DNA from 2 places in the Exiguobacterium sp. ERU653 genome. Region 1 is predicted to be linked to the other one. Evidence: a T-box and tRNA genes for the amino acid it is inferred to sense, from the RefSeq annotation. Region 1 holds a T-box; the other holds one or more tRNA genes.
What was found. A T-box is a leader RNA that pairs with one kind of tRNA and senses whether it is charged. The one in region 1 lies ahead of argS (arginine--tRNA ligase), so its partner is inferred to be a tRNA-Arg.
Positions count from the first base shown of each region.

Region 1 (4,781 bases):
ACGCGGTTACGTCCTGCATATTTCCCACCGACATACAGCGCGCGGTCTGCGTTTCGAATCGTATCATCTAGACGCTTATTTCCAAACGCTTCAATCGTATCGACTCCAATCGACGTGGTCACAGAAATTTCGTGTTGGTCGACACAAAATGGTTTTGCTTCGATTTGGTGACGAATGCGCTCTGCGACTTCAATCGCTTGGGTCATATCACACTGGTTGAGGAGTAAAATGAATTCTTCCCCGCCATATCGTGCGGCAAAATCATCTGTACGAAGTACTTGTCGAATTCGTCGCCCGAATTCTTGTAACACGTGGTCACCGACTTGATGTCCATACGTATCATTGATTTTTTTGAAGAAATCAATATCGAGCATGGCGACCGAAATCGGATACATCGAGATATCGGATATTTGTTGAATCCCATATTCATAAAATGCGCGTGCATTTGCGAGAAGCGTCAAACTATCCGTCCGGCTCTCGGTATAGAGACGGTCTCGTTCATGACACCGACTGATGGTCCGATTGAACGACTTTAAGAGTTTGATGATTTCCTGCTGAATGATTTTTGGATATCCATAAACCGGCTCGCCGGTCATGACAATCCATGTACGAATTCCTTCTATTTCTTCCGAGCGGACAGAGACGAAGCTATGATAGTCATTATGGAAAGCATCGGAAAGTGAGGCATCCCATTCAAATCGCATCTCATAGTCGAGGACGGGGTCATTCGGTTGACTGATGTCGAGTAGTGCGTATACGACTGGTCGATCGATTGGTTGACGTGTCTTCAAATCAAAGTAGAGTATACGATCGAACAATCTGAACTCGACATATCCTTCATCGTAGTGATTCAATTGTTCACACTGACTTAAAAAAACTTCGATGGCTTGCGCCTCACTCTGTGACAAGGAGACGGCTTCTTTTGCTTCATCGTATTGTTCGATCAACGATTTGAATGCATCTTGCCGCTCTTTTTGAATGAGGAGCCGCTTAATAAAAAATGTTAATGCAGCCGCGATGCTACTGACGACAAGTAGATTGGTCTCTCGGAACAACGCCGCCGCTAAAATGAAGATCAAACTGACGACGTACGTATAAAATGCAATCTTCATAAAGTCGCTCAAGGCGATGTCGACACGGAACCACCATTTCACCTGATATTTTTGGAACACGGTGTTTAAGAAAATTGCAAGAAACAGTCCGGCGAGTGGAACAAAAGATTCCTGTGAATAAAAGTCAAGTCCGGTCTCGCCACCAATGGCGAGATAGACAGCTGCCGGAATAACAATTTCTAAATAAGCTGTAATGGCGTTCCAAGGATAAGTGAAACGGAATCGACGGATGGCGACTTTTGGTTTCAGATTGGCAAATTGAAAAATAAACAATCCGATTTGGTTGACGATGAGTGCCGTTTCAAATCCAAAAAATAAAAATAAGATTAAGACGATACTCTCAGAAAAAGTGAAGTACACACCTTTGACTTCGATTGAGTCGAGTTGAAAAATGATGACGAGTAATGAGATTAAAATAAACGACAACGGATCGATGGTCGGGGCGTGCAGGATATCCAATGCAAATAATCCGATGGTGAAGAGGAATAAAACGCTCCATATACTCCAGCCGAGCACGGACATCTTGCGAAAGTGGTTCATATGTTCCCTCCTAGCTTGGGAAATTTCAAGATATAATAGTAAAGATTCGTCAGGATTTCGTGAGAGTCCTGCTTCTCTTCTATCATGATTGAATTCTAGCATTGAGTATACAGGGAATATCCTCTATAATGAAGTTGCTTTTCAACCGCATAGACGAATGTCGATGAAAAAGAGAGTAACGACGATTTGGTCAACAAAGCGATTCGGGGATTGGTGAGAGCCCGGGCTGACAAACGTCGCGAAACGCACTTTTGAGATGCTATCCGAAATGAGAGTAGGCGTAGCCGGAGGGAACCGTTATCACCATAAAGCGGTCTGCATCATGCAGGCAAGAAGAGTGGTACCGCGGGAATTCCCGTCTCTTTGCATCTATTGCAAAGGGCGTTTTTTTTATGAGCTGCAATAAAAGAAGGAGGACATACAAATGAGTTATGAACGCAAGTACGCAGAAGCGTTATCACGTGTCATCGGAGAAGAACTTACGATTGACCAAATTGAAGCACTGATTGAAAAGCCAAAACACGAGGCGCACGGTGACCTCGCCTTCCCATGTTTTCAATTGGCGAAAGCTTACCGGAAAGCACCTGTCATGATTGCGACAGATATCGCGAATGAATTAAACGATGAATTGTTCACGAAAGTCGAGGCGGCGGGACCTTACGTCAACGTCTTCTTAAGCCGTGATGTCGTTTCAAAAGAAATTATTAATACGGTGCTCGATGAGAAGTCGGATTATGCAACACATGCGACGCGCAATGAAACGATTGTGACAGACTTTTCATCACCGAATATTGCGAAACCGTTCTCGATGGGGCATTTACGTTCGACAGTAATCGGGAATGCGATCAACCAAATCGCACGTAAAAACGGATATGACGTCGTCGGTGTCAACCATCTTGGAGACTGGGGTACACAGTTCGGAAAACTGATGGTCGCATACAAGAAATGGGGCGATGAAGAAGCGGTTCGTGCCAACCCGATTGCAGAACTCTTGAAGTTATACGTCCATTTCCATGAAGAGGTGAAGACACAGCCGGAACTCGAAGATGAGGGTCGTGCCTGGTTCAAAAAACTCGAAGATGGCAATGCGGAAGCGACAGAACTTTGGCAATGGTTCCGTGACGAGTCACTCAAAGAATTCCAAAAAGTATACGACCTCCTCGGTGTGAAGTTCGAGAGCTTCAACGGTGAAGCGTTCTATAACGATAAGATGGGACGCGTCGTCGAGATGCTCGAAGCGAAAAATCTATTGGTCGAAAGTGAAGGCGCAATGGTCGTCTCACTCGAAGACGAGAACTTGCCACCATGCTTGATTAAGAAGAAAGATGGCGCAACATTGTACGCGACTCGTGACTTGGCAGCGGCCATTTATCGCTACGAGACGTACAACTTCGTTCAAGCGAATTATGTCGTTGGTGGCGAACAGGCGCTCCATTTCAAACAACTTTTCTCTGTCCTTCGTAAGCTTGGATACGACTTCGTAGACGGAATGCATCACGTACCGTTTGGCTTGATTTTGCAGGAAGGGAAGAAGATGTCGACACGTAAAGGACGCATCGTTCTTCTTGAAGAAGTCTTGAAAGAAGCGATTGAAAAGGCACAAGGGAACATCGAACAGAAGAACCCAGACCTTGCGAACGCACAAGACGTTGCCCGTATGGTCGGTGTTGGTGCAGTCGTCTTCCACGACTTAAAGAATGAACGCATCAACAACATTGAATTCGACCTCGACAGCATGCTTAAATTTGAAGGCGAGACAGGACCTTACGTTCAATATACGAATGCCCGTGCCAACTCACTCCTTCGTAAAGGAAACTATGATGGCTCACCGTTCGCCGGTGCAGACGATGACCACTCATGGAATGTCGTCACGATGCTCAACGCGTTCCCGCACGTCATCACTCGTGCTCATGAACGCCGCGAACCATCCATCATCAGCCGTTACGTACTTGACCTCGCGCAAGCGTTCAACAAGTATTACGGCCATGTCCGCGTCCTAGAAGACGATGCGGGCAAACAGTCACGTCTCGCTCTCGTCAAGGCAGTGACGCTCGTATTGACGGAAGGACTCCGTTTACTCGGTGTCGAAGCTCCAGGAGAAATGTAAGACAGACGAAAGGACCTCAAAAAATTGAGGTCCTTTTCCTATGCTCACACTTTCATCCGTGTCACCGTTCGGGCTTCCGTGTCATATAGACACCATTCCCGGTCAAAGATGACGGCGCCGACGTTGATAATATATCGTTTTTTCTTCAAGTGAAACGGTGTCCCGATTTCCCATGGAAGAGATTTACCTTTTCGATAAATACCCGGAATGTGACTGTGTCCGATGAAGACGAGCGGGTATGTCCCTTTCTCGACGATCGGTTCCCAGTCCTCGTTCCATTTGACTTGATGCCCATGTAAAAAGCGTGCCTCTCCAAGAGTCGTCTGTTCGGGTAACAAGGAAATTCGTGTTTTCACAGGATGGTCGATGACGAGTACCTCGTCGATTCGCTCCTCCTGATTGCCCCGTAGACTTGGGAAGGTCAGTAACGCTTCATAATTTGGGTCGTACGTCACAACGTCTTCGACATGATGAAACCGCTCATGGCGTCGCTTTTTTCCGATATGGCACTCATATAGGTCGCCGAGACAGAGGATGTGCTCCGTTTCGCGATGAACATGCTCGAGAACAGCCTTTAAATCATCAAACGAACCGTGCGGATCACTGATGATAGCGAGTTTCATCGGAAGTTCGTGAATTGGGCATCGACGGACAACTCGAGCTCACGCACGAGTTGCATGACGGCCTGGAGGTCATCACGTGATTTACCCGTGACACGAATTTGGTCGTCTTGAATTTGTGATTTTACTTTTAATTTTGATTCTTTGATGGCGTTGTTGATTTTTTTTGCGTCATCTTTATCGATACCGCTCTTCAATTTCACGCGTTGACGCACCGTGCCGCCAAGTGCGTGCTCTACTTTTTGATAGTCGAGGTTTTTTGTCGGAACACCGCGTTTGATCAATTTCGTGATCAAAACGTCTTTTAATTGCTCGAGTTTATAGTCGTCATCCGAGATGAGGACGAGGTCGCCATTGTCGAGGGACATCTCACTCTTTGACCCTTTGAAGTCATAACGGTTT
Region 1 covers NZ_JACSKV010000002.1:31,265-36,045, reverse strand. Annotated here, with positions in the region: gene KNO95_RS10175 (GGDEF domain-containing protein) at 1-1,652, opposite strand, end outside; T-box leader at 1,807-2,018, shown strand; gene argS (arginine--tRNA ligase) at 2,077-3,759, shown strand; gene KNO95_RS10165 (metallophosphoesterase family protein) at 3,804-4,382, opposite strand; gene KNO95_RS10160 (YajQ family cyclic di-GMP-binding protein) at 4,379-4,781, opposite strand, start outside.

Region 2 (4,781 bases), on a different contig from region 1:
ATAACTAAGTGAAAGGTTGACTTCGGTCAGCCTTTTTTAGTTGCATCTCTCCAGAAAATTTGGAATAGTTGAGGTACTGAATAAAGAGGAGGGCAAATGTATGGGACAAGCAAGTCAATTGCTACTTATTTTATTGTTACAATTAATCTTCGTGCCGGTTCTGACCCTTCGAACGATTATGCTTGTTAAAGGCAAAACAATGATTGCAGCGATGTTTGGTACGCTAGAAACATTAATTTATATCTTCGCGCTCGGTATTGTATTCCAGGATTTGACGACGCTCGGAATGATCGTCTATGCGGTCGGGTTCGGACTCGGGATTTTACTCGGTGGCTTCGTCGAACGGAAACTCGCAATCGGCTACAACATGATTCAAGTTCACACGAAAGAGTACCCGGCCGAGCTCATTCAACAGATGCGCGACAATGGATACGGTGTGACACATTACCAAGGTCAAGGACGTGACGGAATCCGTTATCGTCTTGACGTATTGGCGGCCCGGACACGGATGAAGGAACTTCGTGAACTTGTCGAGAAACATGAACCGAAGGCGTTTCTCGTCGCATTTGACCCGATTGATTTCAAAGGCGGCTATATGATGAAAGGGCTACGTCGCCCGAAATGACGCACGAGACTCACGTAAGTGGGTCTTTTTTTGTTGGAGTAGGAATTTTACTACGCGATAGGGAACTAGTGAGAGAAGGAGATGAGACCGTGAAGAGCAATCGACGTTTTTGGATTGTCTTATTATTCTTGCTTGTCGGTGTTGGCATCATCTATTTTGCCGTGACGCTGTTAGGCGACGGAGAAGACACCGTCAAACCACCACTCCCGACTGTCCGAGTCGGTTCGGTGACGGCGGAAGTAGAACAATCGACGTACTGTTGGGAGGCCGGCAATCAAGCGACATGCGCCGACTATGGTTTGCCGGAAGCGGATGACCTGCAACTGATTACGGTCAAACCGGGAGACCGAATCGACGTCGTCTATCATGCGGAACCGAAGGCATCGAGTTTTCATCGAATCGAAGACGGCGAACTCGTCCCGACAGACGCAATCGTCCCGGAGGAGCCGGGCACCTATCTCTATGAATTCGGCGGGGAATGGACGCAAGGCGATAGTCGGTACGTATTCGGCGTCAAGGTGTCCGAAAAGTGACAAAAACCATATTAAAAGACGTTTCCCGATAGAAATGGGAAACGTCTTTTGTATGATTAGCGTGTCATGACTTTGTCGATGAGACCGTAGTCTTTCGCTTGGTCAGCTGCCATGAAGTAGTCGCGCTCTGTGTCGCGTTCGATGACTTCAAGTGGCTGTCCAGTGTTTTCTGCCATGATTTGGTTCAACTTCTCACGCATTTTGATGATGCGTTCTGCGTGAATTTTAATGTCTGACGCTTGGCCTTGTGTGCCACCGAGCGGTTGGTGAATCATAATCTCCGCGTTTGGCAATGCGAAGCGTTTACCTTTTTCACCGGCTTGGAGCAAGAAGGCACCCATCGATGCAGCCATTCCGATACAAATCGTCGACACGTTCGGCTTGATGAAGTTCATCGTGTCATAGATCGCCATACCTGCTGTAATCGAACCACCTGGGCTGTTGATGTAGAGCGAGATGTCCTTTTCTGGATCCTCAGCTGCGAGGAAGAGGAGCTGTGCGACGATGGAGTTCGCGACGTTGTCGTCAATCGCACTACCGAGAAGGATGATACGGTCTTTGAGCAAGCGTGAGTAGATGTCATACGCGCGCTCCCCACGGCCTGTTTGTTCGATAACTGTTGGAATTAACATTGAATCTGCCTCCTTTATGTAGGTTGTAATTTCATCATACCTGTATAGTCAATGTTGGTCAAACAGAAACCCTTTCTACTGGTTATTCCACGACCCACGATGTGTAAAACGTCTCAAGTGCTCACGTTATTCTATTCGGAAGCGGGGTGGTTTGAAATTGTAGGTGAAAATATACAAAAAGGACGAAAACCAACTAAGGTCTTCGTCCTTTATTTCTGATACACCCGGAGAGATTCGAACTCCCGACACCTGGCACCGGAAACCAGTGCTCTATCCCCTGAGCTACGGGTGCATATGTGTGACACGAATTTATTATACATTTGTTTTATTGAAAAAGCAATCCTGTTCATTTACCTTTTTTGAGCGCGAGTGGAGCGGGTTCGTTACAATAGAGAAGAGGGGGGAGAACGATGCAACGGCAAGAACAAAAACAAGTGCAACAGCAACAGATGACGCAAGACCTCGTGCAACGGCTACCGGTGCTCGAGGCGGATCGTCTGGCGCTCATATTTCGTCTTGCACGGCTAGCCCGACATAACGCGAACATCCATCTCGGAAGCGGGGGTGTCGAATGGATCGAGGATGTGGCGAGCGCGTTTGAAGAGAAGCTGTTCACCCAAATTCAAGAAGGGAACGGTAGTGAGAGGGATAAAGAGCTTAGACGAAAGCTCGTCCTCTTGCTCGACCATCGAGGATTATTGCCGGACACGAATGAAGTGTTGGCGGAGCGTCTTCAAGTTGATGTCGCTCAAATCGAACAAGCGAGACAGGCGCTCTTGTTTCTTGAACCGACGGGGATTGGGGCGAGAACAGAAAGAGAGTGTCAATATCGACATGCGATCGAACATGACGACCCTCGTGTCGTCGATGTATTCGACGCAATCGAGAACGGTGTGAGTCATCAACAGATGGCAATCGTACTTGCCGTCTCAGAGGAAGAGCTTGCCGGTCTAGAACGTATTGTAGCGACGCTTCCGAAACGTCCTAGTTTATATGAAGAAACTAGTCAAATTTTTCCGGAAGTCGAGGTGCGCTATGAAGACGAAAAACTCGTCACGACGTGGCTCAGCCCTGAGCTCGATTCGACGCGAGTCGGCAATGACCGTGAGGCGAGATGGTGGATGACATCCCTTGCGATGCGGAATGAGACGTTGCGTGAGATTTGGGGCGTCATCGAATCACGTCAGACGGAATGGCTCAAGGGAAAACTCGTCCTCAACCCGTTGACCCGTCGGACGGTCGCGCACTTGATCGGAAAACATGAATCGACGGTCGGGCGTGCCATCCAAGGGAAATTCGCCAAGACTGAGAACGGGATTATGGAGTGGAGACACTTTTTTGTCCGGTCGACGAGTCATGGTCATTCACCGTTTATGATCAAACGTACGCTCGCTGAACTGATTCAACAAGAGACAGCACCACAAAGTGACCAGACGCTCGCCCATGAGCTGGCACGATACGGTTATCAAGTGACACGTCGGACGGTGACGAACTACCGGGAAGAACTAGGGTTCGGTAACTCACGGGAGCGTGAGCGGCAGTTATGGAAAGGGTGACTCAGATGAAATTGACATTATATAAACGTGAGAATTGCTCGCTTTGTGACGAGGCGGTCGTCATGCTCGAATGGCTTCAAGAAGACTATCCAATTGAAATCGAACAAATTGATATCACAGGGGACGAGGTACTCGAAGAAAAGTATCTCTTCGAAATCCCCGTTCTTATACATGAAGGAGAGGTCATCAGTCAAGGGCGATATGATGACAACAAAGTTGAAGATTTTGTTAAGTATACGCTTACATTGAAAAAAAACGTTTGAAGGGGTTGTCAGACGGAAAAGTGATTGATAAGATGAACTCGTAGCGGTGGGACGCAAATAAAAAAGTGGGACGAAAATTGTCCACACTTAAAGTCGAGGGGGTATGAGCATGATCCAGCAACTGATTCACGTTCAGAAGCAAATTGTCCCTGACCTGCTCGATACGCTCCGACATCGTTACGATATCTTACATTACGTCCGCTTGATGCAGCCAATCGGCCGCAGGACACTCGCAACGAGTTTGGGATTGACCGAACGAGTACTCAGGCGAGAGGTTGACTTTTTGAAAGATCAAGGTCTCCTTTACGTCGCTACTCAAGGAATTTCCCTCAGTGAGACGGGACGAAACGTCTTGCGAGACTTGCATGAGATTATGGGAGAGCTTCTTGGAATCTCAGAAGTGGCAAGAGAGCTTGAAGAGAAGTTAGGGGTTCGCCAAGTCGTCATCGTGCCGGGTGATTCGGATGAAACATTCTGGGTCCAACGCGATATCGGACGGGCAGCGGTCACGCAATTAAAAGCGCGGCTCGCGCCGGATGATAACGTGATCGCGGTAACAGGTGGAACGACGATGGCATCGGTTGCGGCCATGATGTCGCCCGATAAAAAAGAACGCCCGATGCACTTTGTGCCGGCACGTGGAGGTCTGGGAGAAACGCTTGAACTTCAAGCAAACACCGTCTGTTCACGCATGGCGGACCGGGCCCACGCAGACTATCATCTTCTACATATTCCGGATGAAGTATCACAAGAAACGTTCGACCGGATGGTGGAGGAACCTAGCATAAAAAATGTGCTGGAAATGATTAGAGCGGCGCAAATAGTGGTACATGGAATTGGTGAGGCAGAAACGATGGCAAAACGTCGTCACGCATCGCCGGAGCATTTGCGGATGATTGAACGGCATGATGCCGTCGCCGAGGCATTCGGATATTATTTCAATGCTGAAGGTGAAATCGTCCATCGCGTCAAGACGGTTGGGATTCAACTCGAAGAGCTGGATGACATGGATACCGTCATTGCGGTTGCTGGAGGAAAGTCGAAGGCGCAGGCGATCGCCGCTTATGCGAAACACACGTCGAACATCATCCTCGTCACAGACGAAGGTGCGGCGAAAGAATTATTAACTTGTTATTAAAGAGTTGACCCCGTTGGCTCTTCAATAAATAGCT
Region 2 covers NZ_JACSKV010000001.1:1,315,302-1,320,082, reverse strand. Annotated here, with positions in the region: gene KNO95_RS06750 (hypothetical protein) at 1-8, shown strand, start outside; gene KNO95_RS06745 (DUF2179 domain-containing protein) at 101-625, shown strand; gene KNO95_RS06740 (hypothetical protein) at 715-1,158, shown strand; gene clpP (ATP-dependent Clp endopeptidase proteolytic subunit ClpP) at 1,215-1,790, opposite strand; tRNA gene KNO95_RS06730 (tRNA-Arg) at 2,010-2,082, opposite strand; gene KNO95_RS06725 (RNA polymerase factor sigma-54) at 2,201-3,346, shown strand; gene KNO95_RS06720 (glutaredoxin family protein) at 3,352-3,609, shown strand; gene KNO95_RS06715 (sugar-binding transcriptional regulator) at 3,722-4,747, shown strand.
Region 2: it encodes a tRNA-Arg, which carries the amino acid that the T-box ahead of argS (arginine--tRNA ligase) is inferred to sense. The anticodon was not compared.